3 regions of the Ancylobacter polymorphus genome follow, and region 1 is predicted to be linked to each of the others. Evidence: riboswitches for the same ligand, from Rfam matches in the RefSeq annotation. Region 1 holds a riboswitch; each other region holds the start of a gene.
What was found. A riboswitch is a leader RNA that binds a small molecule or an ion and turns the genes downstream of it on or off. The one in region 1 is predicted to bind thiamine pyrophosphate.
Positions count from the first base shown of each region.

Region 2: linked by a shared signal. The riboswitch ahead of K9D25_RS20810 (ABC transporter substrate-binding protein) and the one ahead of thiC (phosphomethylpyrimidine synthase ThiC) in region 1 are both predicted to bind thiamine pyrophosphate.
Region 3: linked by a shared signal. The riboswitch ahead of thiO (glycine oxidase ThiO) and the one ahead of thiC (phosphomethylpyrimidine synthase ThiC) in region 1 are both predicted to bind thiamine pyrophosphate.

Region 1 covers NZ_CP083239.1:2,193,230-2,202,897, reverse strand. Annotated here, with positions in the region: gene radC (RadC family protein) at 1-71, opposite strand, end outside; gene map (type I methionyl aminopeptidase) at 89-916, opposite strand; gene K9D25_RS10375 (GNAT family N-acetyltransferase) at 1,024-2,205, opposite strand; gene K9D25_RS10370 (pyridoxal phosphate-dependent aminotransferase) at 2,343-3,551, shown strand; gene K9D25_RS10365 (lysozyme inhibitor LprI family protein) at 3,581-4,150, shown strand; gene K9D25_RS10360 (SDR family NAD(P)-dependent oxidoreductase) at 4,261-5,022, shown strand; gene K9D25_RS10355 (sugar kinase) at 5,132-6,040, shown strand; gene K9D25_RS10350 (cation diffusion facilitator family transporter) at 6,172-7,059, shown strand; gene K9D25_RS10345 (lytic murein transglycosylase) at 7,063-8,298, opposite strand; TPP riboswitch at 8,418-8,545, shown strand; gene thiC (phosphomethylpyrimidine synthase ThiC) at 8,641-9,668, shown strand, end outside.
Region 2 covers NZ_CP083239.1:4,339,220-4,348,887, reverse strand. Annotated here, with positions in the region: gene phnD (phosphonate ABC transporter substrate-binding protein) at 1-187, shown strand, start outside; gene phnE (phosphonate ABC transporter, permease protein PhnE) at 325-1,149, shown strand; gene K9D25_RS20820 (ABC transporter ATP-binding protein/permease) at 1,460-3,214, shown strand; gene clcA (H(+)/Cl(-) exchange transporter ClcA) at 3,219-4,520, opposite strand; gene K9D25_RS20810 (ABC transporter substrate-binding protein) at 4,643-5,593, opposite strand; TPP riboswitch at 5,668-5,784, opposite strand; gene K9D25_RS20805 (winged helix-turn-helix domain-containing protein) at 6,009-7,211, opposite strand; gene K9D25_RS20800 (siderophore-interacting protein) at 7,492-8,262, shown strand; gene K9D25_RS20795 (ABC transporter permease) at 8,289-9,053, opposite strand; gene K9D25_RS20790 (universal stress protein) at 9,234-9,668, shown strand, end outside.
Region 3 covers NZ_CP083239.1:2,547,092-2,556,759, reverse strand. Annotated here, with positions in the region: gene K9D25_RS12055 (hypothetical protein) at 29-1,129, shown strand; gene K9D25_RS12050 (NAD(P)H-dependent oxidoreductase) at 1,226-2,581, shown strand; gene K9D25_RS12045 (DUF2087 domain-containing protein) at 2,939-3,490, shown strand; gene K9D25_RS12040 (thiamine phosphate synthase) at 4,052-4,648, opposite strand; gene K9D25_RS12035 (thiazole synthase) at 4,669-5,487, opposite strand; gene thiS (sulfur carrier protein ThiS) at 5,491-5,688, opposite strand; gene thiO (glycine oxidase ThiO) at 5,666-6,688, opposite strand; TPP riboswitch at 6,740-6,859, opposite strand; gene K9D25_RS12020 (MHYT domain-containing protein) at 6,917-9,238, opposite strand; gene K9D25_RS12015 (phosphatase PAP2 family protein) at 9,617-9,668, shown strand, end outside.

The DNA.
Region 1 (9,668 bases):
GCCGGCTCGCTCCCGGCGGACCCCGGCGCGGCCTCGCGGCCGCCGCTGCGCCCTGCTCCGTTGCGCGCCATGCCGGCCCCGGCCCCGCTCAGTCGTTGCTGAAGATCGGCTTGTGATAGCCCTTGGGCGAGAGGGTGAAAATCTCGCACCCCGTCTCCGTCACGCCCACCGTGTGCTCGAACTGGGCAGAGAGTGAACGGTCGCGCGTCACCGCCGTCCAGCCGTCGGACAGCACCTTCACATGCGGGCGGCCGAGATTGATCATCGGCTCGATGGTGAAGATCATGCCGGGCATCAGCTCCGGCCCGTCGCCGCGCCGGCCGACATGCACAATGTTGGGCTCGTCGTGGAACACCTGGCCGACGCCATGGCCGCAGAAATCGCGCACCACGCTCATATGCAGCGGCTCGACGAAATCCTGGATCGCCGCGCCGATATCGCCGACATGCTTGCCGGGCTTCACCTCGGCGATGCCGCGCATCAGCGATTCATAGGTCACGTCCAGCAGCCGCTCGGCGCGGCGGGGAATCTCGCCCACCGGGTACATCCGGCTCGAATCGCCATACCAGCCATCGACGATCAGCGTCACATCGACATTGACGATGTCGCCCTCGCGCAGCGGCTTGTCGTTGGGAATGCCGTGGCAGACGACATGGTTGATCGAGGTACAGGTGGATTTGCGGTAGCCGCGATACATCAGCGTCGCCGGCAGCGCGCCATGGTCCATCGCGAACTCGAACACCAGCCGGTCGATGGCGTCGGTGGTCACGCCCGGCGCCACAAGCTCATGCACGAGGTCGAGCGCCTGCGCCGTCAGCTGCCCGGCCTTGCGCATGCCGGCAAAGCCTTCGGGGCCATGCAGCTTGATATGGCCGGTCTTGCGCAGCGGCGCGCCGGCCGCCTCCACATAGCTCATCGTCGAACGTCCAAAAGCACGGGGTCAGGGCGAAGGTGCGCCCCGAATGTAAGCCATCCGCGCGCTGGCGCAAGGAAAGCGCGCGCCGAACGGCCCGCGCCTCGCCCTCACCCCAGCGGCTTGGCCATATGCACCAGCCGCCGGTCGGGCAGTTGCTCCACCCGCTCGATGGCGTAGCCCTTGCGGCGGTACCAGTTGATGTTGGCTTCCAGCGGCTCGCCCGTATAGAGCCGCACCGTGTCCCGCCCGAGCGCGCGGGCCCGCGCCTCCGCCGCCGCCAGCAGCAGATTGCCATGGCCGAAACCCTGCGCCCGCGGGCAGGCGGCGAGGCTGTCGGCCAGCAGGTCGTCGCCGCGCGGCTGGAGAATGGCGACGGCGGCGATGCCGTCGGCGCCCTCCAGCACCCACACCTCGCGCTCGCGGAACACGCGGGCGTAATCCCACAAGAGCGGCACCGGCTCGACCCCGAGCAGGATGCGGTTGCGGGCATAGGCGGCGCGCTGCAGCGTCTCGACAGCGGGAAGATCGGCAAGGTCGGCGCGGCGCAGCGTGCGGCCTTCCACCTCAAGCGTGCGGGCGTTGAGCACGGAGAGCGAGACCAGCTGCCGGCCGGCGGCGTCGAAATTCTCCGGTGCCAGCCATGTCTCCATCGCCACCGCGATCTGCGGCCATTCCTCTTCGAGGATGGAGAACCACGCCGTGTCGCGGTTGCGGCCCTTGATGATCATGTGGTGGCGGAAAATCCCCTCGAAGCGGAAGCCATAGCGCTCCGCCGCCCGGCGCGAGGGGGCATTGAGCGCGTTGCACTTCCACTCATAGCGGCGATAGCCCAGCGTCTCGAACACATGGCGGGCCATGAGATACATGGCTTCCGTGCCGCCCGGCGTGCGCATCAGCGCCGGCGTGTAGAGGATATGCCCGACCTCGATCGTGCGGTTCGGCGGGTCGATCCGCAGATAGGTCGCATGGCCCACCGCGACGCCGGTCGCCTTGTCGATGATCGCGAACAGCAGCGGGTCGTCGCGCTCCGCCGCCGGGCCGTAATAGGCGGCGAACGCGGCGTAATCCGCATAGGGGCCGCTGGGGAGATAGGCGAAGATAGCCTCGCTCTCCGGCCCGTGGCTGGCGGCGTACAGCGCCGGCCCATGGGCGGCGAGATCGAAGGGCACGAGGTCGACGAAGCGGCCGGCGAGCACCGTGCGCACGGGCCGCTGCGCTGGCGCGGTGTCGACCAAGGGCCCGATCGGCAGTGCCGGCGGCGCGGAAAGCTCACTTAGCGGCCCAGTCATCGGCGTCTTGTCCCACTCCCGCATGGCCAGCGTCGCACTTGAACCCGGCCCCGTTCCCGTGTGACACGACTGCGAAAGACTGCAAGAGCTTTGATGCGCCGCGTCAACCGAAACGCCAACGCAAGCCGAACGAGGACATGATGACGCCAGCCGCCCGCCTGCCGATCCAGCCCGTCGCCGCCTTCGACCGCATCGGCGAGGAGAACGCCTTCGCCGTGCTGGCGCGCGCCGCCGCCCTGTCGGCACAGGGGCGCGACATCATCAATCTCGGCATCGGCCAGCCGGATTTCTCAACGCCGGGCCACATTGTGGACGCCGCGATCAAGGCGCTGCGCGACGGCCAGCACGGCTACACCCCTTCCGTCGGCATCCAGCCGCTGCGCGAGGCGGTGGCGGGCGACATCGAGCGCCGCTTCGGCCTCGGCATCGACCCCGGCCGGGTGATGATCGTCCCCGGCGGCAAGGTGACGATGTTCTCGGCCATCCTGATGCTCGGCGAGCCGGGGGCGGAAATCCTCTATCCCGACCCCGGCTTTCCCATCTATCGCTCGATGATCGAGTTCACCGGCGCCACCCCGGTGCCGGTGCCGGTGCGCGAGGAGAATGGCTTCGGCTTCTCCGCCGCCGAGGCGCTCTCGCTCATCACCGAGCGCACCCGCCTCGTCATCCTCAATTCGCCGGCCAACCCGACCGGCGGTGTGACCCCCAAGGCCGAGATCGACGCCTTCATTGCCGGGCTGGCCGCGCACCCGCAGGTCGCGATCCTCTCCGACGAGATTTATGACCAGTTCCTGTTCGACGGCGAAGCCCACACCACCCTGCTCGCCTACCCCGAAATCCGCGACCGGCTGATCCTGCTCAATGGCTGGTCGAAGACCTATGCGATGACCGGCTGGCGGCTCGGCTGGGCGCTGTGGCCGGAAGGGCTGTTCGACGCCGCGCGCAAGCTCGCGGTCAATGCGTGGTCCTGCGTCAACGCCCCGGCGCAGTTCGGCGCGCTCGCCGCGCTCACCGGCCCGCAGGACTGCGTGGCGGAAATGGTCGCCGAGTTCGACCGGCGGCGCCATCTGGTGGTGGACGGGCTCAACGCCCTGCCGGGCGTGCGCTGCGCCGTGCCGAAGGGCGCCTTCTACGCCTTCCCCAACATTACGGGCACCGGCTGGACCTCGGCCAAGAAGCTCGCCACCGCCTTGCTCGACGAGGCCGGCGTCGCCACCATAGGCGGGCCGGATTTCGGCGTGTTCGGCGAGGGCTATATCCGCCTGTCCTATGCCAACTCGGCCGAGAACATCTCCCGCGCGCTGGAGCGCATGGACGCGTTCCTGCGCAAGACGCCCGCCGCCTGAGGGCGGCGGCCGAACGGAGGCCGAGACCGATGACCGACCGAAGCCGCCTCGGCCTTCACCTTCTTGCCGCGCCGCTTCTGCTCGGGCTCGGCGGCATCGCCGTCGCGGCCGCGACTGACCCTGCGGCCTGCCGGCGCGAACACGCCGAGCCGCGCGCTTATCTCGACTGCCTTGGCGCGCTGCAGGCGGCGGGCGAAAGCGCGCTGGAACGCAGCGTCACCGGCGTGCTCGCCGCCATCGAGGCGCGGGCCGATCTGCAGCCGGCGCAGCGCCGCCGCTGGAGTTCGCTGTTCGAGGAGGCGCAGGGGCGTTTCGTCCACTGGCGCAATTTCGAGTGCCAGAGCATCGCCCCGTTCGAAGGCGAGGGCCCAAAGCAGAGCATTGGCGGGCGGCTCGGCGGGTCGGGCGTCATGGAACAGCGGCTGATCTGCCTGATCGGCCTCAACGGGCAGCGCGCCCGCGACCTCGAAACCCGCTACGCGCCGGAAGGCGGCTGGCCGCCGGCCGCTCCTGCGGCGCCCGCGCCGCCCGCCGAGGCCGCCGCCGCCCCGCCCACCCCGCCCGCCGGCGCGCCGCGCATCATCATGATCGCGCCGTGAGCGTCGGCCTCCACACGGCATCGGGATAAGCCGAGGAAGCGTCTTGTGCAGGGGCGGCGGTGTTGGGATCATGCCGCCCTCTTCCCCCCGCTCATGAAGGACCCCCGACCATGGATCTCGGACTCAAGGGACTGCGCGCCGTCGTCACCGGTGGCACCAAGGGCATCGGCCTCGCCATCGCCGAGACCCTGGCCGCCGAGGGCTGCGATGTCGCCCTGTGCAGCCGCAACGGTGCGGAGGCGGAAGCCACCGCCGCGCGGCTGGCGGAAAGCGGCGTGAAGACGCTGGGCGCGGCGGCGGATGTGTCCGACGGCGCCGCCCTGGCCAGCCTGGTGGACAAGGCGGCGGAAGCGTTCGGCGGGCTCGACATCGTCGTCGCCAATGTCAGCGCGCTGGCGGTCGGCCATGATGAGGAGCACTGGAAGAAGGGCTTCGAGACCGACCTGATGGGTACGGTGCGCCTCGTCAACGCCGCCATGCCTTATCTGGAAAAGAGCGCCGCCGCCTCCATCGTCACGATTTCCTCGGTGTCGGGCCGCGAGATCGATTTCGCCTGCGGTCCCTATGGCGTGTTCAAGGCGGCGCTCATTCACTATACGCAGGGCCTCGCCTTCCAGCTGGCGCCGAAGAAGATCCGCGCCAACACCGTCTCGCCGGGCAACACCTATTTCGACGGCGGCATCTGGAACCAGATCAAGGACGGCAACCCGACCCTGTTCGCCGAGGCGCTGGCCCTGAACCCGACCGGCCGCATGGCGACGCCGCAGGAAATCGCCAATGCCGCCGTCTTCCTGGCGAGCCCGGCGGCGAGCTTCATCTACGGCACCAATCTCGTCGTCGACGGCGCGCTGACCCGCGGCGTCCAGCTCTGATAATACCCTCCCCGTCCCGCCCGCGCGGGGCGGGGAGACGCCCCGGCCTTGCCTCCCCCGGCGAATAGGGCGAGGCTCCCGCGCGAATCGACGCGACAGGGAGGGACGCATGGCCCAGGTAATTTCCATCGGCGAAGTGATGGTCGAACTGGCCCGCGGCGCCGATGGCCGCTTCAGCCAGGGCGTCGGCGGCGATACCTTCAACACCGCCGTCTATCTCGCCCGCGCCGGCGTCGACACCGCCTATGCCACCGCGCTGGGCGACGATCCCTATTCCGACGCCATCCGCGCCTCCGCCCAGGCCGAGGGGCTCGACATCAGCCTGATGGCCCGCGTGCCCGGCCGCACCGCCGGGCTCTATCTCATCGACATCGACGCGGCGGGCGAGCGCAGCTTCACCTATTGGCGCGACAGCGCCCCCGCGCGCGAGCTGTTCGAACTGCCCGGCTGGGAGGGGATGTGCGAGGCGCTGATCGAGGCCAAGCTCATCTATCTCTCCGGCATCACCCTCTCGCTCTATTCGAATGCCGGACTGGGCCGCCTGCTGGCGACGATCGAATTCGCCCGCGAGCGCGGCACGCGCGTCGTGTTCGACGGCAATTTCCGCCCGCGCAACTGGCGCGGCGACGTGGCCCGCGCCCGCGCCGTCTATGCCGAGGCGCTGAAGCGCACCTCCATCGCCCTGCCGACCTTCGAGGATGAGGCGACGCTGTGGGGCGATGGTTCCCCCACCGCCACCGCCGAGCGGCTCGCCACCTTCGGCGTGCAGGAAATCGTGGTGAAGAACGGCGCCGAGGGCGCGCTGGTCGTGAGTGGTGGCCAGGCGCAGCTGGTCGCCATACCCCAGCCCGTCGTGCCGGTGGACACCACCGCCGCCGGCGACAGTTTCAACGCCGCCTATCTCGCCGCGCGCCTTGCCGGCGAAGCCCCGGCGGCGGCAGCGGAGGCCGGGCACCAACTCGCCGGTCGCGTCATCCGCCACCGCGGCGCCCTTCTGCCGCGCCACGCCAATGCCTGAGCGAGAGGGCCGCAGAGGCTGCAAACGCTTCTGCGAACGACTTGCAAACCCTTGTGCTTGCTTGATTTCTGCCCGCCAAGCGACTAAGCGCTGCGGCAGCGGGCGCGCGGCGCCGGAACGGGTTTGCGCCGATGACTGTCTCCTCGCGGATCGCCTTGATCAATGTCGGCGTCAGCCTCGCCGTGCTGGGGCTGAAATATCTCGCCTTCCTGCTCACCGGCAGCGTCGCGCTGTATTCGGACGCGCTGGAGAGCATCGTCAATGTGGCAACCGCCATCACGGCGGTGCTGGCGCTGCGGGTCAGCGCCAAGCCGGCCGATGCCGCCCATCCCTATGGCTATGCCAAGGCCGAGTATTTCTCCGCCGTCATCGTCGGCGTGCTGATCGTGGTGGCGGCGATCTCGATCCTGCGCGAGGTCTATCTCGGCTGGCTGGAACCGCACAGCTTCGATGCCTCGCCGCAGGGTCTGGCGATCAACGCCGCCGCGACGGTCATCAACGGCATCTGGTGCGCGGTGCTGATCCGCGAAGGCCGGCGCGCGCGCTCCCCCGCTCTGGCGGCCGACGGGCGGCATCTGTTCACCGATGTGCTGTCCTCGGCCGGCGTGCTGCTCGGCGTGGTGCTGGCGGTGCTGTCGGGCTGGGAGAAGCTCGATCTCGTGCTCGCCGGCCTCGTCGCGGTCAACATCCTCTGGTCGGGCTGGTCGGTACTGAAGGAGAGCGTCGGCGGGCTGATGGATCAGGCCGTGCCGGCGGAGACGCTGGAGCGCATCCGCAAGCGCATCGCCGCCGAGGCCACCGGCGCCATCGAGGCGCATGATCTGCGCACCCGCCAGGCCGGACGCATGACCTTCGTCGATTTCCACCTCGTCGTGCCCGGCGACATGCCGGTCAGCGAAGCCCACGCCATCTGCGACCGTATCGAGGACGCGCTGGAAGCGGAGGTTGCCGATATCCTGGTCAACATCCATGTCGAGCCGGAAGTGAAGGCCAAGCAGCAGGGCGTGCCGGTTCTCTGAGGCTCACTTGCCCGCGCGCAGCGCCGCCACCAGCTCCGGCGTCGGATAGGAGTCGGCCGGCAGGCCGAGCCGCATCTGCTCGACCTTGATCGCCTGCCGCGTCGCCGCCCCGACGATGCCGTCGACCCGGCCCACATGGTGCCCGCGCGCGTTGAGCAGCGTCTGCAGGTCCTTCACCTCGGCCATGGAGAGCACCGGAATCTTGTCGCCCTGCCCCCGGTTGAACGGCCCGGCGCCAGCGACGCGCGAGGCGAGATAGGCGGCTGACGTGGCGTAGGTCAGCGAGTTGTTCCACTCGGTGAACACATCGAAATTGGGATAGACGAGGAAGGCCGGGCCGTTGCGCCCCATCGGCAGCAGCAGCGAGGCGGGAAGCTGGTCGGCGGGAAGCTGGCCACCGCCCGCCCGCACCACGCCCATGCGCGCCCATTGCGCGCGGGGAATCTTGATCGACAGGTCCGCCTGGTCCCAGGGCAGGTTGGGCGGCACGCGCACCTCTTCCAGCCAGGGCTGACCGGCCTTCCAGCCCAGCGCCTTGATGTAATTGGCCGCCGAGGCCAGCGCGTCGGGCGCCGAGCGGATGAGATCGACCCGCCCGTCGCCGTCGAAATCGACGCCATAGTTGAGATAATGGTCGGGCAGGAACTGGAACTGGCCGAGTTCCCCCGCCCACGGCCCGCGCATCGTCTGCACGGTGAGGTCGCCGCGATCGATGATCTTCAACGCCGCCATCAGCTGGGTGCGGAACATTTCCGCGCGCCGGCAGTCCCAGGCCAGCGTGGCGACGGAGCGGATGGTCGGCTTGTCGCCCATGAAGGCGCCGAAATCGGTTTCCAGCCCCCAGAACGCCACCAGCACCGCGCCCGGCACGCCGAATCGCTGCTCGATGCGGCTGAACAGATCGGGATTGGCCTGGATCTTCTGCCGGCCCTGCTGGATGCGATAATTCGCCACCATGCGGTCGGAGAACTGGAAGAAGCTCTGGCCGAACACCTTCTGCCCGCGATCGGTTCCGACAATGTCGGGGGCATAGGTCAGGCCGTTGAGCGCCGCCGCCACCGTGCGCGGCGACACGCCTTCCGCCACCGCCTGCTGCTTGAAGCCGGCAAGCCAGGCGTCGAAGCCGGCGCCGCTGCGCCCGCAATTCTCCTGCGCCGAGGCGGCGGAGGAGAAGGCCAAAGGCGCGGCCAGCGCCACCAGTGCGGCCATCCGGCCGATCGAATTCTTCCAGCGGCGCATGGCACTCCCCGACCTGTCGTTCTGCAATCGTCTCGCCGTCAGCCATTCTACAGGAATACGGCAGCGGCAGGGTGACGGTTCAGGCCGATTGACCCCGGCTCCCGTTTCACCCAAGATCGACCCGTTCCAAGGGGAGCCCCGCTAGGGGGCTGAGAGAGCGCCGGCTGTGCCGCAAGGCACCGCAACGCGATGACCCTTCGAACCTGATCCGGGTCATGCCGGCGAAGGGATCGGAACCGAATGGCGTCGCCACGCGCGGGTTCAGGCCGCGTCCCGCGCCGCCATCCTTCCCCAACGTCATACGCCCGGATCTCCCCAACCCTCTGGTTCTGGAGATCCAGCATGTCGTCCAAGTCCCCCGACAACCTCAGCGTCGCCACCGGGCCGATTCCCGGCTCCCGTCGCCTCTATGCCGAATGCCCCGTGCGCGGCTTCCGCGTGCCATTCCGCGAAATCCTGCTGCACCCCTCGGCCGGCGAGCCCAATCTCGCGGTCTATGACGCCTCCGGCCCCTATACCGATGTCGAGGCCCGCATCGACATCGCCGCCGGCCTCCCCCGCCCGCGCGACGCCTGGGTGCAGGCGCGCGGCGATGTGGAGGCCTATGACGGGCGCGCGGTGAAGCCAGAGGATAACGGCCATGTCCCGGCCGACCGGCTCGTCACCCCCTTCCCGCTCGCCCACCGCCCGCTGCGGGCCCGGTCCGGCGCGGTGACGCAGATGGCCTATGCCCGCGCCGGCACCGTCACGGCGGAGATGGAATATGTCGCCTTGCGCGAGAACGGCCTGCGCGATCGCCTGCGCGACATCATCCGCGACGGCGAGGATTTCGGCGCCGCCATCCCCGATGTGGTGACACCGGAATTCGTGCGCGACGAGGTGGCGCGCGGGCGCGCCGTCATTCCCGCCAATATCAACCATGGCGAATTGGAGCCGATGGCGATCGGCCGCAATTTCCTGGTCAAGATCAACGCCAATATCGGCAATTCCGCCGTCACCTCCTCGGTCGCCGACGAGGTGGACAAGATGGTGTGGGCGATACGCTGGGGCGCCGACACGGTGATGGACCTCTCGACCGGGCGGAATATCCACAACATTCGCGACTGGATCATCCGCAACGCCCCCGTGCCCATCGGCACCGTGCCCATCTATCAGGCGCTGGAGAAGGTCGGCGGCATCGCCGAGGACCTGACCTGGGAGGTGTTTCGCGACACGCTGGTCGAGCAGGCCGAGCAGGGCGTGGACTATTTCACCATCCATGCCGGCGTGCGGCTCGCTCACGTTCCGCTCACCGCCAGTCGCGTCACCGGCATCGTCTCGCGCGGCGGCTCCATCATGGCGAAATGGTGCCTCGCCCATCACCGCGAGAG
Region 2 (9,668 bases), 2.1 Mb from region 1:
GGGCCCGTTCCTCGCCTCCTCCGACGCCCAGCTGCTGCCGATCCGCCAGCTTGAGCTGTTCAAGGCCAAGGTGAAGCTGCAGAACGACGACAAGCTCTCGGCCGACGAGAAGGCGAAGAAGATCAGCGAGATCGACGCCAAGCTCGCCGCGCTGGTGGAAGAGCAGAAGAAGTTCCCCGCCATGTGAGACGTGCGGGGCCGCTCGTCCGGTCCCGCCTTCTTGCCACGCATGCACGTATCCCGGACGGCCGAAAGGCCGATCCGGGATCGCTGTGACAGAGCCCGCCGATAATGCAGGCCGCACGACGTTCACGGGGATAGCCAATGTTTGCCGCCGCCGACGCCGCCCACCGCACCGCCACGCGCACCATGCCCGCCCCGCCGGTGACCCCGCTGGCCACCCGCCTGTTCCGTCTCGCGGTCGCGGCGCTCACCATCGTGGTGCTGGTCGCCGCCTGGTATGAGGCGGAGATGAACCCGGCGCAGCTCGTCCGCGACGCCGGCAACATGGCGACGCTCGGCGCCGACTTCCTGCGCCCCGATTTCACCGACTGGGATGTCTACGCCAACGCCATGCTGGAAACGCTGGCGATCGCCATCTGGGGCACGCTGCTCGCCGTCATCGCCGGCATTCCGCTCGGCATTCTCTCGGCGGAGAATGTCGCCCCGCACTGGCTGGCCTTCGTCATCCGCCGGCTGATGGACGCCTGCCGCGCCATCAACGAACTCGTCTTCGCGCTGATCTTCATCGCCGCCGTCGGCCTCGGCCCCTTCGCCGGCGTGCTGGCGCTGTTCATCCACACCACGGGCGTCGTCGCCAAGCTGTTCTCCGAGGCGGTGGAGGCCATCGACCCCGCGCCGGTGGAGGGCATTCGCGGCACGGGCGGCACCTGGCTGCAGGAGATCATCTATGGCGTGCTGCCGCAGGTGCTGCCGCTGTGGATTTCCTATGCGCTGTACCGCTTCGAATCCAATGTCCGCTCCGCCACCGTGCTCGGCATTGTCGGCGGCGGCGGCATCGGCATGACCTTCAACGAGACCATGCGCGGCTTTCTCTATTCGCAGGCCTCGGCGATCCTGATCATCGTCATCATCACCGTGACGGTGCTCGACATGGTGAGCCAGCGCATCCGCAAGAAATTCATCTGACCCCGCGCCTCCCGGTACTGGCACCCATCAGAAGCGCGGGCGCCCGGCGTCCGCGCTTTTGCCGTTTCGCACGCGAGAGTGCGATCCGATCAGACTGAATCGATCTGCTCGGTAAATCGCCCTCTAACTCCAAGATAGAGCACGCGTTATCCGATCAGCTTGCGATGCAAGCTGATCGGCGCGTGCTCTAGGGGCGGCGGTACCCCTGCATGGTGCGCAAGCTCTCCAATCGGTAATGTGGCGGACACGGTCCCGCCAGCTTCGCCCGGCGTAGATGAGCGGATCGCGACCTCTGCCCGGAGTAGCCCCCTTGCACGCCCTTCGTTCCCTGCTCGCCGATGTCTGGCGGCTGTCCATTCCCTATTTCCGCGGTGAGGATCGCTGGCGCGGCGGCGCGCTGCTGGCGGCGATCATCGCGCTGGAGGTCGGCTGGGTCTATGTGATCGTGCTGATCAACGAGTGGAACGCGGTGTTCTACAACGCGATCCAGGAAAAAAACTACCCCGCCTTCGTCCACCAGCTCTGGATCTTCGCGCTCTATGCGGCGGTGGCCATCGCGGTGGCGGTGTACCAGATCTATCTGCGCCAGTGGCTGCAAATACGCTGGCGTACCTGGATGACGGAGAAATACCTCACCGCCTGGCTGGCGGACGAGACCCATTACCGCATGCGGCTGAAGGGCGACGAGGCGGACAACCCCGACCAGCGTATCGCCGAAGACATCAGCTCCTATGTCACCCAGACGCTCAGCCTGTTCCTCGGCGTGCTGAACGCGGTGATGACGCTCGCCTCCTTCGCCGTCATCCTGTGGGGGCTGTCGGGCGATTTCAGCTTCAACCTGTTCGGCACCGACTGGAGAATCCCCGGCTATCTCGTCTGGGCCGCCTTTGCCTATGCGGCGCTCGGCACCTATCTCACCCATCTCATCGGCCGGGTGCTGATCAAGCTGAACTACGACCAGCAGCGTTTCGAGGCGAATTACCGTGTCGATCTGGTGCGGGTGCGCGAGAATGGCGAGCAGATCGCGCTGATGCAGGGCGGCCCGGTGGAGCGCACCCGCCTGCTCTCGCGCTTCGGCCATGTCGTGCACAATTATTGGGGCATCATGATCGCGCAGAAGCGGCTGACCTGGTTCACGGCCGGCTATGGCCAACTCTCGGTCATCTTCCCCTTCATCGTCGTCGCCCCGGCCTATTTCACCGGCGCGATCCAGCTCGGCCAGCTGATGCAGACCTCCTCGGCCTTCGGCCAGGTGCAGGGCGCGTTCTCCTTCTTCATCAACGCCTATACGACGCTGGCGGAGTGGAAATCGGTGGTCGACCGTCTGGTCGGCTTCGAGCGCTCGGTGCAGGAGACGCAGGCCGAGGCGCTGCGCAGCGAGTTCCGCCGCGTGCCGGCGCACGGGCCGGCGCCGCTGTCGGCACATTCCATGGAGGTGCGGCTGCCGGATGGGCGGGCGCTTTTGGAAGTGGCGGCGCTGGATCTCGCGCGTGGCGAGCGTGTGCTGCTCACCGGCCCTTCGGGCAGCGGCAAGAGCACGCTCTTGCGCGCCATCGCCGGCATCTGGCCGCATGGCCATGGCGAGGTGGGGATAGCGCCCGGCGCGCGGGTGCTGACCCTGCCGCAGCGGCCCTATCTGCCCTTCGGCACGCTGCGCGGCGCGCTCGCCTATCCCGACCCGCTGGAGAACTATGACGACGAGCGCCTGCGCGAGGCGCTGGAAGCGGTGGGCCTGCCGGCACTCGCCGCGCGGCTGGACGAGAGCGGGCCGTGGGCCTCCATCCTCTCCGGCGGCGAACAGCAGCGCCTCGCCGTGGCGCGCGCGCTGCTGGTGGAACCCGATGTGCTGCTGCTCGACGAGGCGACCTCCGCGCTCGACGAAGCAAGCGAGGCGGCGCTCTACCGCCTGCTGCGCGCACGGCTGCCGCAGACCGCGCTGCTCTCCATCGGCCATCGCTCGACGCTGATCGAGCAGCATGAGCGCCAGCTGGTGCTGACCCGCGAGGGCGAGGGGCCGGCGCGGCTGACCGATCTGCCGCCGGCGCCAGCGCCGGCGGCAGCGTGAGCGATCAGCGCGAGGCGGCGGCGCGGGCCTCCGCCTCGATGGCCAGCGTCCGCTCCAGCAGGATCTCGTAGATCGGCCGCCCGCCCAGTGACAGAAACACCATATGGGCGAAGATGGCGGTGATCATGACCGGCACCAGCACCGCATAGGCGCTGGTGAGTTCCAGCACAAGCACCATGCCGACCAGCGGCGCGCCGATGGTGGCGGCGAACAGCCCGCCCATGGCGGCGATAGCGAAGGTGGTGTGCGCGAGGTCCGGCAGGGTGAAAAACAGGTCCAGCGTGGTGCCGTAGCACAGGCCGATCGTGGTCGCGAGCGCGAGGATCGGCGCGAAGATGCCGCCGGCGACGCCGGTGGAATAGCTCGCCATGGTCATGACGAAGCGCAGCAGCACCACGAACACCAGCATGGCCAACGGCAGGTTCTCGCGCGTCAGCTGCACCGCCAGCAGCTCGCCGCCCTGCGTCGCCTCCGGCCGCACAAACATCAGCACGCCGACGGTGAGGCCGACAAAGGCCGGAAAGATGTAGAAGGAGCTGCGCTGGCCGAACCGGCGCACATGGTCGAGCGACCACACCAGCGTACGGTTGAACACGAAGCCGGCGCCGCCGAGGATCACGCCCAAGACGGCGAAGGCCGGTAGCCAGACATAGGGAATGGTGGCGGCTTCCAGCAGCATATAGGGCCGGCTGCCGGTGAGATATTCGGTGACGATGGCGCTGGCGATGGATGCCAGCACCACGGCGATATAGGTGCGCGAGGAATAGGGGAACTGCCGGCGCGTTTCCTCGATGACGAACAGCACGGCGGCGAGCGGGGCGTTGAAGGCGGCGGCAAGGCCAGCCGCGCCGCCGGCGGCGAGCAGGCCGCGCATGTCCTCGCCCGACCATTTCATTAGGTCGGAGGCCGCCTTGGCCACGGAGGCGCCGATATGGATGGTCGGTCCCTCGCGCCCCAGCACCATGCCGGAAGAAAGCGAGAGCAGGCCGGCGACGAACTTCACCGGCAGCACGCGATGCCAGCGCACCTCGCGCAGCCCCTCCATCGCGCCTTCGATCTCCGGCACGCCGGAGCCGCTGGCTTCCGGCGCGAAGGTGCGCACCAGCCAGAGCGAGACCAGCGTCATGGCGGCGGCGACCAGCGCGGCGGCGGCGTAGAGCGGGAGCCCGTCCAACCCCAGCCCGGTGTCGAGATAGGCCGGCCAGGCGGCGGTGAGTTTTTCGACGCCGACATGAAAGGCCGAGCCGAGAACGCCGACGACGGCGCCCACGCCGACCGCCACGAGGTGATACGCCAGATTGCCCATGCCTGCCCTTCCGCGTCCCAACGGCCCCCGCATCGGTTAGCACCCTCGGGCAGGGATCGGAAGGCATGATGCGACCGTCATGGCCGTGGCGCGCCCGGCCATGACGGCGTGACGCCTCCGGCTCAGGGCAGGGCGGGCGTATAGACGCTGGCCGGCTCGACCGTGTCGATCAGGCCATGGCTCTTCATGAATTCGCCGAAGCGGACATAGCGGCCCTCGTCCCGCGCCGCCGGAGCATGGGCGAAGCGGCGCAGCGTGTCGGTCCAGGCGGTGCGGTTCAGTTCGTCGTCGAGCTTCGGGTTGGCCTTGACGAACACGCCCCAGGCCTCCTCGGGGTGGTTGAGGATGTAGATCGTCGCTTCTTCCACGGCCGCCAGGAAGCGCGTGAGGCGCGGATCGGCGAGCTTGTCCTTGTGGGTGACATAGATCAGCTCGTCGAAGACCGGCACGCCGTGCTCCTCGGGGAAGAAGGCGACGCCTTCCTTGCCTTCCAGCCGGATCTGGGTGAGTTCGAAATTGCGGTAGGCGCCGATCACCGCGTCGACCTTGCCGGCGACCAGTGCGGGGGAGAGGGCGAAATTGACGTTGATCATGGTCACGTCGGTCGGCTTCAGCCCGGCGCTCGCCAGCATGGTGCCGAGCAGCGCGTCTTCCAGCCCGGCGACGGAATAGCCGACCGTCTTGCCCTTGAGATCGGCGAGCGACTTCACCGGGCCGTCCTTCAGCGCCACCAGCGCGGTGAGCGGGGTGGAGATGAGCGTGCCGAAGCGCACCAGCGGCAGGCCTTCCTTCACCTGCAGATAAAGGCTCGGCTGGTAGCTCACCGCGATATCCGCCTGACCGGCGGCGACGAGGCGCGGCGGGGCGGCGGGATCGGCCGGGGCGACCAGCTCGACATCGAGATCATGGGCTTTGAACAGCCCCTTTTCCTGCGCGATGATCAGCGGCGCATGGTCGGGGTTCACATACCAGTCGAGCAGCACGGTGAGCTTGTCCGCCGCCGCGGCCGGGGCCAGCGAGAGCGACAGGGCGAGGATGAGGCCGCCGGTGCGGGCGGCGAGGTTCTTGAACATGGATCTCCTCCCAGTTGGAGACCCGGCGCGAGCTTTCGGGGGAAATCCGGCGCGGGAGTCACGCGCCGCGTGAGGCCCCGCCGTCGCTCCGTCCCTTCGCCGGCATGACCCGGATCAGGTTCAAAGGGTCTGGCTTCTGCCATCTCAGCCCCTTGATCGGTGAGGATCGCGGGACACCCCTCGGACGCGCGCAGGCTAACAGAGCCGCCGGGCAGGGGCAAATGGGGGCTCTAACCGCGATCGTGTGTGGCCTTGGTATCAAACGCACACCGTCATCCTGAGGTGCCCGGCCGCAGGCCGGGCCTCGAAGGATGCCCATTGCGTGGGGGCATAACGAACCATCCTTCGAGGCTCGCTGCGCTCGCACCTCAGGATGACGGTGCGCTTGATTGTGTCCGGGAAAGAGGAGGGCTCCTCACTCCCCCCGCCAGCCCTCGGCATAGACGATGCGTTCCACCCCGGCGAAGCGGGCGTGGCGGGTGAGCTCGGTGTCGAGCGCGTCGAGCCGCCCCTTGGTGGCGCGCACGCCGGGCTCCAGCCACAGCCGGCGCACATCCAGCGTGCCGGCCTTGCGGTCCGCCTTCATGTCGAGGCGCCCGACCATGCGGTCGCCTTCCAGGATCGGGAAAACGTAATAGCCATAGACGCGCTTTTCCGCCGGCACGAACACCTCGATGCGGTAGGAGAAGCCGAACAGCCGCTCCGCCCGGGCGCGGTCGCGCAGCAGCGGGTCGAACGGGCTCAGCACCCGCAGTCGCGCCGGCGGGGCGGGCAGCGCGGCGAACAGGGCGGCGCTACCGGCGAAGGCGTGCGAGGCGCGGGGCTTTCCACTTTGTCCCTTGCCGTCCACCCCCTCGATCAGCACCGGCTCCAGCCGGTCGCGGTTGGCCTCCACCCATTCTTTCGCCTCGGTCGGGGTGACGAGGTCCCAGAAGGCGGCGATCTCGCCATGAGTGGCGAAGCCGAGCCGCTGCAGCGCCGACGCGCAGGCCCAGTCGATGAAGGCGGCCTCATCGACCTCGGCGTCGCGATGCCGGGCGGGAATGACCCGCTCGGTGAGGTCATAGACCTTCTGGAAGCCCTCGCGGCCGGCGATCGCCAGCGCGCCGGTGCGCCAGTGATATTCCAGCGCGGTCTTTTCCGGGTGCCAGTTCCACCAGCCGCCGGGCGGGCGCTTCTCGGCCTCGAAGTGCCGCGCCATCAGCGGCCCTTCGCGGCGCACCCGTTCCAGCACATGGTCGACATAGGTTTCGAAGCCGTTCTCGTGCCAGGAGCGCCAGCGTTCGGCGAGCGTTGCTTTCGCGCGGGCGAAGCGGTGCTTCCAATAGGGGAAGAAGGTCGAGGGGATGATCGCCGCGTCATGCGTCCAGTGCTCGAACAGCGCGTGGTCCTTTTCCAGCAGCGCAGTAAGATGCTCGCGCCTGTAGCTCGGGTTGCGGGCGAACAGGATGTGGTGATGCGCCCGCTCCACCGTGGCGATGCTGTCCACCTGCACGAAGCCGATGGCCTCGATCAGTTCCAGCAGCCCGGCCTTGCTCAGCGCCCCGCGCGGGCGGCTGAGCCCCTGGGTGGCGAGGAAGACGCGGCGGGCGTCGCTATTGGAGAGGCGAATCGTCATGGCCCGATCTTAGGACGCGGCGGGCGACGGGAACAGATGGAGTACGAAACGCGCGACCTCGTGAGCCGGCGGCCGTTGCGGGAGGCGGAGAAGGAAACTAGAAAGAAGGCACTGCACGCGGAGCGCGGTGCAGGCCGGGAGTGCCGACGGGCATCTCCGGTGAACCGCGCGCGTGCACGTAAGCGTTAACGTCACTCAACGCGCATGATCGAACGGCCTTCGGGACGTGATCGGCGCGGCTTTGTCCTACCGGTGCGTTCATGGCCGGAGAGGACCCGAAATGAACGTTGCCAGCCCTGTTTTTCCCGCCGCCCCCGCGCTGAACCGCCTGCGCTTCGAGCCGAAGCGGCGCCGCCTCACCGTGCTCTCGACCGAGCATGTCACACCCTCCATGCTGCGCCTTGTGCTCGGCGGCGAGGACCTCGCCGATTTCGTCAGCGCCGCGCCGGACGACCATGTGAAACTCGCCATCACCCGGCCGGATGGGACGGAGGAGCGGCGCGACTACACACCCCGGCGCTTCGATGCGGCGCGGCGCGCGCTCACCCTCGATTTCGCGCTGCACGAGGCCGGGCCCGCCACCCTCTGGGCGATGGCGGCCCGGCCGGGCGACCGGCTCGACGTGCTCGGCCCGCGCGGCTCTGCCGTGATCGAGGACGCCACGGTGGCGCACTGGCTCCTCATCGGCGATGAGACGGCGCTGCCGGCCATTGGCCGGCGCATCGAGGAGGCAGCTGCGGGCACGCGCCTCACCAGCCTTGTCGCGGTGACGGGCGCCGGCGAGGAGCAGCGTTTCGCCACGGCGGCGACGCTCGACTCGCGCTGGATCCATCGCCCGGCCAGCGCGCTCACCGAGGCCGCACCGTTCATCGCCGCACTTGAGACGATGGAACTGGCGCCGGCCACCTATGTCTGGCTCGCGGCCGAGGCGGCCGTGGCGCGGGCGGTGCGGGCCTATCTGACCGAGCGGCGCGGCGTCCCGCTCGGCTGGATCAAGGCCGCCGGCTACTGGGTGCTGGGCCAGGCCGACGCGCATGAGAAGATGGGGTGAAGTCGAAGGTGCGGGGAGGCGCCCGCTCAGGCGGGCGCGTTCGCCCCGGTGGTCTCCGGCGCCCAGGGCAGCAGTCGCGTGAGCCCGCGATCCACCAGCGTGAACAGGATCAGCGCCATGGCGAGCAGCACGGCGAGCGCAGCGAACACCATGTCGGTCTGCATGCGGGCATTGGAATAGATCATGAGATAGCCGAGCCCGGCGGAGGCGCCGACCCATTCGCCCACCACCGCGCCGATGGGGGCGACGGCGGTGGCGACCTTCAGCCCGGAGGCCAGCGCCGGCAGCGCGGCGGGAATGCGGATGAAGCGCAGCGTGGTGAGGATGCCGGCGCCGTTCAGCCGGGCGAGATCGACCAGCCCCGCCTCGGTTCGGGCCAGCCCGTCGTGAAAGGCCGAGGCGACGGGAAAGAAGATGATGAGGCTTGCCATCACGATCTTGGAGGCAAGGCCGAAGCCGAACCAGATGACCAGCAGCGGGGCGATGGCGAAGACCGGCAGCGCCTGCGCCACCAAGAGAACCGGGCGCATGGCGCGGCGGGCGAGCGGCGAGGCCGCCATGGCGAGCGCGCAGGCGATGCCGAGCAGCGAGCCGCAAATCAGGCCGAGCAGCATCTCGCCCAGCGTGATGCCGGCATTATGGGCGAGGATGCCGGCATTTTCCCACGCCGTCATGCCGATGCGAAGCGGGCCGGGCAGGATATAGGCGGGCACCGCGAGAAGACGCACCGCACCTTCCCACAGGCCCAGCAGAACGAGAGTGACGGCGAGCGCGCGCCCGATGGCGGCCATGAGGCAATTTCCTGCATTCGTTGCAGCCCTTATAGCCGCCGACGGCCAAATGCGCGACGTTTGCGCTTGCGGGGAGAACGCAAGCAGCGCCGGCCGGCGCGGAAAGACTTGACGGCCGTCAATGCGACGTCACTTCTTTGAATGCAAAAAAGTCATCACCGAAAGCGTGGAGGAAAGCAGATGATCAAGGATATTCTCGTCAGCCTGCGGGTGGCCGACGTTGGGGAAGATGTCGCCGGCGATTATGCGGTGTCTGCCGCCGCCGCGCTCGATGCCCATCTGACGGGCGTGGCCGTGAGCTACGAGATCGACGTGCCGCCGGTCTATACGGAAGCCTTCTCCACCGATTTCATCGAAGCGCAGCGGGCGGAAGCCCAGCGTCTGGCGCGCACCTCCGTGGAACGCTTCGGCGAGGCGGCGCGCTCGCTCGGCCTCACCGGCGAGGTCCGGCTGGTCGACGGCACGCCCGGCGGCGCGGCCGAGCAGATCGGCGTCATGGCGCGCCTCTATGACCTCACCATCGTCAATCAGGCCGACCCGGATAAGCTCGGCCCGGAAGACGTGGTGACCGAGGCGGTGCTGTTCGATTCCGGTCGGCCGGTGCTGGTGGTGCCG
Region 3 (9,668 bases), 350 kb from region 1:
CCGCCGCGTTGTGAGGTGAAATCACCGCATGATCGAAGCGATCATGTATTGCGCCATCGGCTTCCTGGCCGCGACCCTGCTGGCGCTGCTGACGCTGCCGGCCGTGTGGCGCCGGGCGGTGCGGCTCACCCGCAAGCGGATCGAGGGCGCGATTCCCGTCTCCATCGCCGAGGTGCAGGCCGACAAGGACGAACAGCGCGCCCTCTTCGCCGTCGGCATCCGCCGGCTGGAGATGGAAGTCGAGCGCCAGCAGGTTCGCACCGCCGCGCAATATGGCGAGATCGTCCGCCAGGCCGAGGCCCTGCGCCTGCGGCAGGACACGATCGACCGCCTCTCCACCGAGCTCGACGCGCTGCAGACCGAACATGCCAGCGTCTCCACCCATCGCGACCATCTGCTGGCCGAGCTGGAGACGACCACCAGCGCGCTGGAAGAAGCCCGCTCCGCGCTGCTCCATACCCGCGCGGAACTTGCCCGCACCCGCGACGCCTTCGAGGACACCCGTTCGCGTGAGGAAGGGCTGCAGATCGAGCATGTGGCGCTGACCACGCTGCGCGACACGCTGAAAGACCGCATCCACGAACTCGACCGCCAGCTCGTCGCCGCCAACGCCCATCTGGCGAGCGAGCGCGAGACGGTCCGCACCACGGGCGAAAGCCTCGCAACCGAACTGCGCCGGAACCACGCGATGAAGGACGAACTGGCCAAGGTGCAGGAGGCTCTCACCCGCGCGCAGGACGAACGCGCGGCGCTGCAGGAGCGGATCGAACAGCTCACCGCACTCGCCGCCGCCGTGCCGCCGGCCGCCAATGGCGCGGCGGAAAACGGCACGGAAGCCGCGGCACTGCTGCGGGAGCATATCAGCGACATCGCCGCCGGGGTCGCCCATCTCACCGCCCGGCTGGAAGGGCCGGGCTCGAAGATCGAGGCGCTGCTCGCCGAGCACACGCGCGTGCCCGGCGCGCCGCCGAGCCTCGCCGACCGCATTCTCGACCTCAAGGCCGCCGCCGACCGCTCTGAGGCCGAGCGCGCCGAAGCCGAGGCGCCGGCCGTCCCGCCCGCTCCCGCCGTCATCGAGGCCGTGGCCGCGGAAGAGGCCCGCCCGCAGGGCCGCGCCGCCGCCGGCTGATCCCATCCCCGCCGGCCCGAACCGGCGGGCGACCAAACGGACCGGGCAGCATAAGCCCGGCCGCCCTCCCGGGACGAAACGCATCAAGGAAACGCCATGAATCTCGCCCGCCTGCTCCGGGCCCGCGCCGATGCCGGCCGGCCCGTCCGTGTCGGCCTCATCGGCGCCGGCAAGTTCGGCTCCATGTTCCTCTCGCAGCTGCGCACCACGCCGGGCCTGCATCTGCTCGGCATTGCCGATCTCTCCGTGCCGCGCGCCCGCGCCGCGCTGGAGGCGACCGGCTGGGACGCGGACGCCGTCGTCGCCTCCTCCTTCACCGAGGCGCTGGGCACCGGCCGCACCATGCTGACCGATGACGCGGCCGCGCTCATCGCCACCGACGGGCTCGATGTCGTGGTGGAAGTCACCGGCAGCCCCGCCGGCGGCGCCGCCCATGCGCTGCTGGCAATCGAGCATGGCCGGCACGTCATCATGGTCACGGTGGAGGCCGACGTGCTGGTCGGCCCGCTTCTGGCCGAGCGCGCCCGCAAGGCCGGCGTGGTCTATTCCATGGCCTATGGCGACCAGCCGGCGCTGGTATGCGAGATGGTCGACTGGGCCCGCACCTGCGGCTTCAACGTCGTCTGCGCCGGCAAGGGCACCAAATACCTGCCGAGCTTCCACCGCTCGACGCCCGACACGATCTGGAGCCTCTACGGCCTCACCGCCGAACAGGCGGCGGAGGGAGGCATGAACGCGCAGATGTTCAACTCCTTCGCCGACGGCACCAAATCCTCCATCGAAATGGCCGCCATCGCCAATGCGGCGGGACTGAAGGCGCCTTCCGACGGGTTGCTGTTCCCGCCCTGCGGCGTCGACGACCTCGCCACCATTCTCCGCCCGCGCGAACAGGGCGGGGTGCTGGAGCATTCCGGCACGGTGGAAACCGTCTCCTCGCTGGAGCGCGACGGCCGCCCGGTGTTCCGCGATCTGCGCTGGGGCGTCTATGTCGTGTTCGACGCCGATCCCAGCCCGCGCGGCGATTATGCCCGGCGCTGCTTCAAGGAATATGGCGTGGTGACGGATGCCTCCGGCCGCACCACCGCGCTCTACCGGCCCTATCACCTCATCGGGCTGGAACTCGGCGTCAGCGTCGCCTCGGCGGCGCTGCGCCATGAGCCGACGGGGGTGACGGAAGCCTTCAATGCCGATGTGGTGGCGGTGGCGAAGCGCCCGCTAAAGGCCGGCGAGACGCTGGATGGCGAAGGCGGCTTCACCGTCTGGGGCAAGCTCTTCCCCGCCGCCACCTCGCTGGCGAAGGGCGGCCTGCCCATCGGCCTCGCCCATCACGTCACGCTCAACCGCGACATTGCGGAAGGCGAGATCGTCGGCTGGGCCGATGTCGAGGTGAAGGACAGCCCGGCGGTGCGCCTGCGCCGCGAAATGGAGCGGAGCTTCACCGGCGCGGCCTGAGCGGCGGAGGCGTAGGCTCCCAGCCGTCCGGGATGACGAGCCACCACCCCCTCATACCCGGGCTTGACCCGGGCACCCAGCGGCCCCGGTGCTCTCACGGAAAAGTCTGGATCCCCGGGTCAAGCCCGGGGATGAGGGGTGGCGCATGCGTCTAGGTCAGGGACGCGGCCGCGCCTCTGGACATCGCGCCCGGCCTCGCCTATCTCTGCGCCACGGTCTGCAGTTCACCGAGGCGTTGCCGCCCCGCGAGGGGAGCTAAACCTGCTCAACATTCGCACCCCGCACTTGTCCTTGTGCCCGGTCGCAAGACGGCAACCCCGACATTTCCTCGCGAAAGGGCACCAACGAGGATAAGTCATGCCCCGACTCCATCTGGCCTATGAGGCGCCGGATATTTCTGCGCTCGCCCGGACCCTGCATCAGGGCCTTGCCGCGCTCGACCGCCCGGCCGGCCATGTCGAACTGCTGAACCTGCTGGCGCGCGGCGCCGGTTATCGCAATTTCCAGCATTTGCGGGCGGATGCGCAGGCGCGCGGCCGGCTGTCGGCCGCCCCGCCCGAACCGCCGCCGGTGGCGGACCATACGCGCTGCGAGAAGGCGCTGCGGCTGTTCGATCCGCAGGGCCGGCTGGTGCGCTGGCCGAAGAAGCGCAACCAGCAGATCCTCTGCCTGTGGCTGCTGTGGTCGCGCCTGCCGAGCGGCGAGACCTTCCCCGAGCGGCGGATGAACGAGCTGCTCAACGCCGAACACTTGTTCGGAGACTACGCGCTGCTGCGGCGGGAAATGGTGGAATTCGGCCTATTCCGCCGCACGCCGGACGGGCGGGAATACTCCCGCATCGAACGCGAGCCGCCGCCGGAAATGGCCAAACTCGCCGCCCTGCTGCGCCAGCGCCGCGCCGCCGGCTAAGGCCGCTCTCCTGCCTCATGCCCGGGCGTGACCCGGGCACCGAGGGCTCCGGGGCGATCACCCCCAAGCCGTCATCCCGGCCGCAGCGAAGCGGAGAGCCGGGATCGCGCGCCGATCTGCCCCGGAAAATGATCCCGGATCGACGCGCTGCGTCGTCCGGGATGACGGGCCATTCCCCCCTCATGCCCGGGCGTGACCCAGGCACCGAGGGCTCCGGGGCGATCACTCCCAGCCGTCATCCCGGCCGCAGCGAAGCGGAGAGCCGGGATCGCGCGCCGATCTGCCCCGGAAAACGATCCCGGATCGACGCGCTGCGTCGTCCGGGATGACGGGCCATTGCCTCCCTCAAGCCCGGGGATGAGGGCAAGACGAATGTCCGCACTCGGAGACGTAGAGCTGACGCGCACGCGTCCCCTCACCTCGCTCATGCCCGGGCGTGACCCGGGCACCCAGACGACCGGGACGGCCTGCGCCAAGCCTGTGTCACCGGCGCGTGCGGAAAGTCTGGGTCCCCGGGTCAAGCCCGGGGATGAGGGGTGCGAGGGTGGGATGAGCCCATCGCTACCGCGTCGCCAGCACCCATTCGCGCGCGCGCGCTTCCGGATTGGCGTTCAAGAGAATGTCGGTGACGACGGCGAGGCTGTCCGCGCCTGCCTGCTGCACGCCCGGCGCGCGCTCGATGGTGAGGCCGCCAATGCCGACCAGCGGCAGGTCGCCGATCCGCTTCTTCCACTGCGTCACCCGCTCCAGCCCCTGCGGCGCCCAGCGCATCTTCTTCAGGATGGTGGGGTAGACCGGGCCGAGCGCGACATAATCCGGCCCCGCCAGCAGCGCGGCTTCCAGCTCCGCCTCGTCATGGGTGCTGATGCCGAGCTTAAGCCCGGCGCGGCGCATGGCCGGCACATCGGCCTCGGCGAGGTCCTCCTGCCCGAGATGGACGAAATCGCAGCCGAGCTCGATGGCGAGCTTCCAATAGTCATTGACGATCAGCTGCGCGCCATAGCGCGCGCACACCTCGCGCGCGGTGGCGATCTCGCGCCGCAGCTCGGCCTCGTCCATGTCCTTGGCGCGCAATTGCACCAGCTTCACCCCCTGCGGCAGCAGGCGGGGCAGCCAGGAGGCGCGGTCGACGATGAGATAGAACGGATCGAGCTTCATCACGCACTCACGCTTGGTTCTCAGGAGCCGACAAAGGCCCGGCCCATCACAGGGGTGGAAGGCGCCGCCATGTCGCGCACCTCCATGGGGTCCGCCAGCACCGCCTCGCGGCCCGCCGCGATGGCGGCGGCGAAGGCGCGGGCCATGCGCACGGGATCGCCGGCCTTGGCCACCGCCGTGTTCAGCAGCACCGCGTCATAGCCGAGTTCCATGGCCGCCGCCGCATGCGAGGGCACGCCGACGCCGGCATCCACCACCAGCGGCACGCCGGGGAAATGCGCCCGCATGGAGCGCAGCCCATAGGGGTTGTTGAGCCCGCGCCCGGAGCCGATCGGCGCGCCCCAGGGCATCAGCACCTCGCAGCCGGCGGAGAGCAGCTTCTCCGCCACGACGAGGTCTTCCGTGGTGTAGGGGAACACCTGAAAGCCGTCGCGGGAGAGGATGCGCGCCGCCTCCACCAGCCCGAACACGTCGGGCTGCAGCGTGTCGTCCTCGCCGATCACCTCCAGCTTCACCCAGGGCGTGCCGAAGAGTTCGCGCGCCATCTCGGCGGTGGTTACGGCTTCCTTCACCGTCTTGCAGCCGGCGGTGTTGGGCAGCACCTTCACCCCTAGATCGCGGATCAGCTGCCAGAAGCTCTGGCCCGCCTTCGCCGCGCCGGATTCGCGTCGCAGCGAGACGGTGACGATGTCCGCCCCCGAGGCGCGGATCGCCTCAGCGAGGATCGCCGGGGACGGGTATTGCGCCGTGCCGAGCAGCAGGCGCGAGGAGATTTCCGTGTCGTAGAAGGTCACCTTGTCGGTGCCGATGCCGGTCGTCAGGCCTGTCATCGCATCCATGGTTCATCCACCCTGCATGGGGGCGAGGATCTCCACCCGGTCGCCATCGGCAATCGGGGTCGCCGTGCGGCGCGCGGCCCTCACCATGTCGCCATTCACCGCCGTCGCCACGATGGCGTCGGCGAGTTCGAGTTCGGCCAGAAGGTCCGCCAGCGTGGCGGCGTCGGTGCTGGCCGGTTCACCATTGACGATGATCTTCATCCATCACCTCCGGGAAATAGGTCCCGTCAAACGCCAGTTCCGCCGCCCGGCGCGCCAGAGCGGGGGCGGCGAGGAAGCCATGGCGGTAAAGGCCGTTCACATAGATCGTGTTGCCGCGCTTGCGCAGGCGCGGAAGGTTGTCCGGGAAGGCCGGGCGCACATCCGCGCCGATCTCGACGATCTCCGCCTCGCCAAAGGCGGGGTGCAGCGCATAGACCGCGCCGAGCAGTTCCAGCATGGAGCGCCCCGTCACCCGGCCGCGCTCGTCATTCTCGATCGAGGTCGCCCCGATCATGAAATGCCCGTCGCCGCGCGGGACGATATAGACCGGGATGCGCGGGTGCAGCATGCGCACCGGACGGCTGAGCGCCACCTCGGTGGAATAGAGCACCAGCATCTCGCCCTTCACCCCGCGCAGGTCGGCGAGCGTGTCGCGCGCCGCCAGGCCGCGGCAATCGACCACGAGATCGGCCTCGCCGGCCGCGCCGGCCTCATCGTCCACCTCATCGAACCCATCGGCCTCGAAGCGGAAGGTAACCCGATGCTCGTCGACCAGCCGCCGGGTCAGGGCCGCCAGTGCCTTGCGCGGCTCAAGATGCGCCTCGGTGGGGAAGAACAGCCCCTGGTCGAAACGCCCCTCAAGATCGGGTTCCAATTCGCCGATCCGCGCCCCGTCAACCCATTCGAAATGCTCGGTTCTTCGCGAAAACCTCCGCAGGTCCGCGAGATCGCGCGGCTGGGCCAGCACCAGCGAGCCCTCATTGGGCACATCCGGCACCGCCACCTGCCAGTAAGCCTGTGATTCCAAACCGAGATCGACGATCAGCGGCTCCGCGCTCTCGCGCTCGCACCACGGCGCCAGCATGCCGCCGGCATACCAGGAGCAGCCCTGCCCCGACCCCGGCCGGCGGTCCACCACCGTCACCTGCGCGCCGCGCAGCGCAAAGGCATGGGCGCAGGTGAGCCCGGCAACGCCCGCGCCGACCACCTTCACCCGCATGGCGTTCGCCATGGGGTAAGCCGTTGTCGTTTCAGTCGATTTCGTGTGAGGAGACACTATGCACTCCCTCCCTCCGCCAGTGTCAACTGGATCAGGTTCAAAGGGTCGCCATGCCGCGCGAACGCGCCGATGGCCTCTCAGCCTCCTGACGAGGCTCCCCTGGACGCTCTGGATATAATCACTCAGCCGGCGAATGTCACCGGCGCTTGTCAATAATCCAACGGGTGCTCAGCCCCGCCGCGACATTGGCACCACATTGCTCGGCACCTTGCGCGTCGCCGCGACAATGGCGCGCTTCAGCGCCTCGCGGCTGAAGGGTTTGCCGAGGCGCGGCAGGCCGGCCCTGGCATCGGCCGGCAGTTCGGCATAGCCGGTTCCGAGAACCACGGGCAGTTCCGGCCAGCGCTGCTCGATCACCGCCGCCATCTGCACCCCGGTCATGCCCGGCATGGCCTGATCGGTGAGCACCACATCGAACACCTGCCCGGAATCGAGCAATTCCAACGCTTCCCGCGCGGAAATAGCCTCGGTGACGACGCAGCCGAGATCCTCCAGCATGGCGCCGGTGGCGGAAAGTACCAGCGGATCGTCATCGACCACCAGAACCCGCTGGGCGCCGTCCTCGCCATCCGGCACGCCGCTTTCATCCTCGACCTCGGCCGTGGGAGCCGGCCGCGCCACCTCGGCGACCGGCAGATAGATCGTGGCGGTCGTGCCCTTGCCGGGCGTACTGGAGAGCACAAGCCGCCCATCCGACTGGGCGGCGAGACCGTGAACCATGGCGAGACCGAGCCCTGTGCCTTTGCCGACGCCCTTGGTGGTGAAAAAGGGTTCGGCCGCACGCGCCAGCGTTTCCGCATCCATGCCGCTGCCGGTATCGGCGATCGACAGGCAGAAATAATGCCCCGGCTTCAGCCGCCCCGGCTCGACCACATCGTCCCCGGCCGGCGCGGCGACGTTTTCCTCCCGCGCGGCGATGGTGATCACCCCTCCATCGGGCATGGCGTCGCGGGCATTCACCGCGAGGTTCAACAGAGCAAGTTCAAGCTGGTTGGCGTCGACCCGCGCCAGCGGCAGGCCGAGCGGAAAACGCGTCTCGATGCGCACCGCCGGGCCGATGGAACGGCGCATCATCTCCGCCATGCCGAGCACAAGTTCCGGCACATCCACCGCTTCCGGCTTCAGGTCCTGCCGGCGGGCAAAGGCCAGCATGCGCTGGGTGAGCGCTGCCCCGCGCTGGGCGGCCTGCATGGCGTTGCCCAGCAGGGTCCGCAGCCGCGCGTCGTCCGGCGCGCGCTTGGCCGCGAGTTCGAGATTGCCCAGAACCACGGCGAGCAGATTGTTGAAATCATGGGCGATTCCGCCGGTGAGCTGGCCGACGGCCTCCAGCTTCTGCGCCTGGCGCAGGGCATCCTCCGCGGCGCGCCGCTCGGTGACATCGACGAGACCGCACAGCGTGTTGGTGAGGTTCCCGTCGGCGTCGCGTTCGGCCACGGCGGACAGCACGCAGTCGAGGAGGTGCCCGTCCTTGGCGACGAGCTTGTACTCCGCCTCCCGCAGTTCGCCGGTTTCCAGCAGGCGCGGCCAGTGCTCCTCGTTGCGCCGCCGGGCGGAGTCTTCCGTCATGAAATCGGTCAGCGGCCGCCCGACCACCTCCTCGCGCGGATAGCCGAGCAGGCTCAGCCAGCGATCACTGACCTGCGCGATGCGGCCATCCGGCCCCAGAGAGTGCAGCGGCAGCGGCGTGTGACGGTAGAGATTGCGGTAGCGCTCCTCGCTCTCGCGCCACGCCCCGGCCTCGCGGTCGGCGAGCAGCGCGACGCGCCGGTCATAGGCGGCGGCGAGCAACAAAGCGATGAAGATGGCAAAGGTGGCGGCGGTCACCACGGCGACAAGCGAGGCCGCACCGATCCCGCCCGACACGGCCGCCTGGGCCGTCGCGGCGGCGTCATGGGCGTCGGTATGGCCGGTGAAGGTGACACCCAGCATCGCGACATAGTGCATGCCGGCAATGCCGAAGCCGAGGGCCAGCGCCGCGATGGCACGCTGAAGCACCGAATGGTGGCGGAAGGCGAGCCAGATGGCGACGGTTGAGGCGGCAATGGCAAGGACGATGGCCATGCCGACATGGATCATGTCGTAGCTCATCGAGCCCGGCATACGCATCGCCGCCATGCCGGTATAATGCATGCCGACAATGCCCAGCCCCATGAAAATGCCGCTGAGCAGTATCCCCTCGAAGCCCACGCCCGGTCGGCTGGCGCCGAACAGCGCCAGCGCGGTGGCGAACACCGCCAGCAGAAGCGAGGCGAGCGTGAGTTCGGCGCCGTAGGAAATCTCCATCCCCACATTGAGCGCGAGCATGGCGATGAAGTGCATCGCCCATATGCCCCCGCCGAGCACAACCGCAGCGGCACCGAGCCAAACCAGCCCGGCGGACCGCGTGCGCGTCATGCGGCCGGCGAGATCGAGCGCCGTGTAGGACGCCGCGACGGCGATCAGGATCGACAGCGCCACCAGTGCGCTATTGTGGCTCCCGATGATGCTCATGATCGGCGTGTGTATCTCACCTTTTGCGCGGAAGAAGGCGCCTATCGCGCATCCTCGACCTCACATTGGCGGCGTCAAGGTCTCAGGACATGAAGGCCCTCATACGGCCTCAGAGATAACCCATGAACCAGAGAATGAGAATAATCGGCAGGGGAATACCGAGCATCCAGAGAGCGGCACCTTTGAACATGAACGACCTCCTTGCATGTGCAGCAAGGGAACACCGCAGGCCCCTCATCGGTTCCATCCCCGCCAGGCCCCGTTCGGCCCCCTCCCTGTCTGTCCCGGTGAACGATGTCCCCACCCTCCTCTCGCCTCGCGCACTACCTCCCTCCTCGCCTGCGCCAATTGCCCGGCCTGGTCCTGCCTGAACTGGCGATCCTCCTGGCCTTGCTCGCCGCGGCGCTGGCTTTGCTCGGCTTCGCGTTTA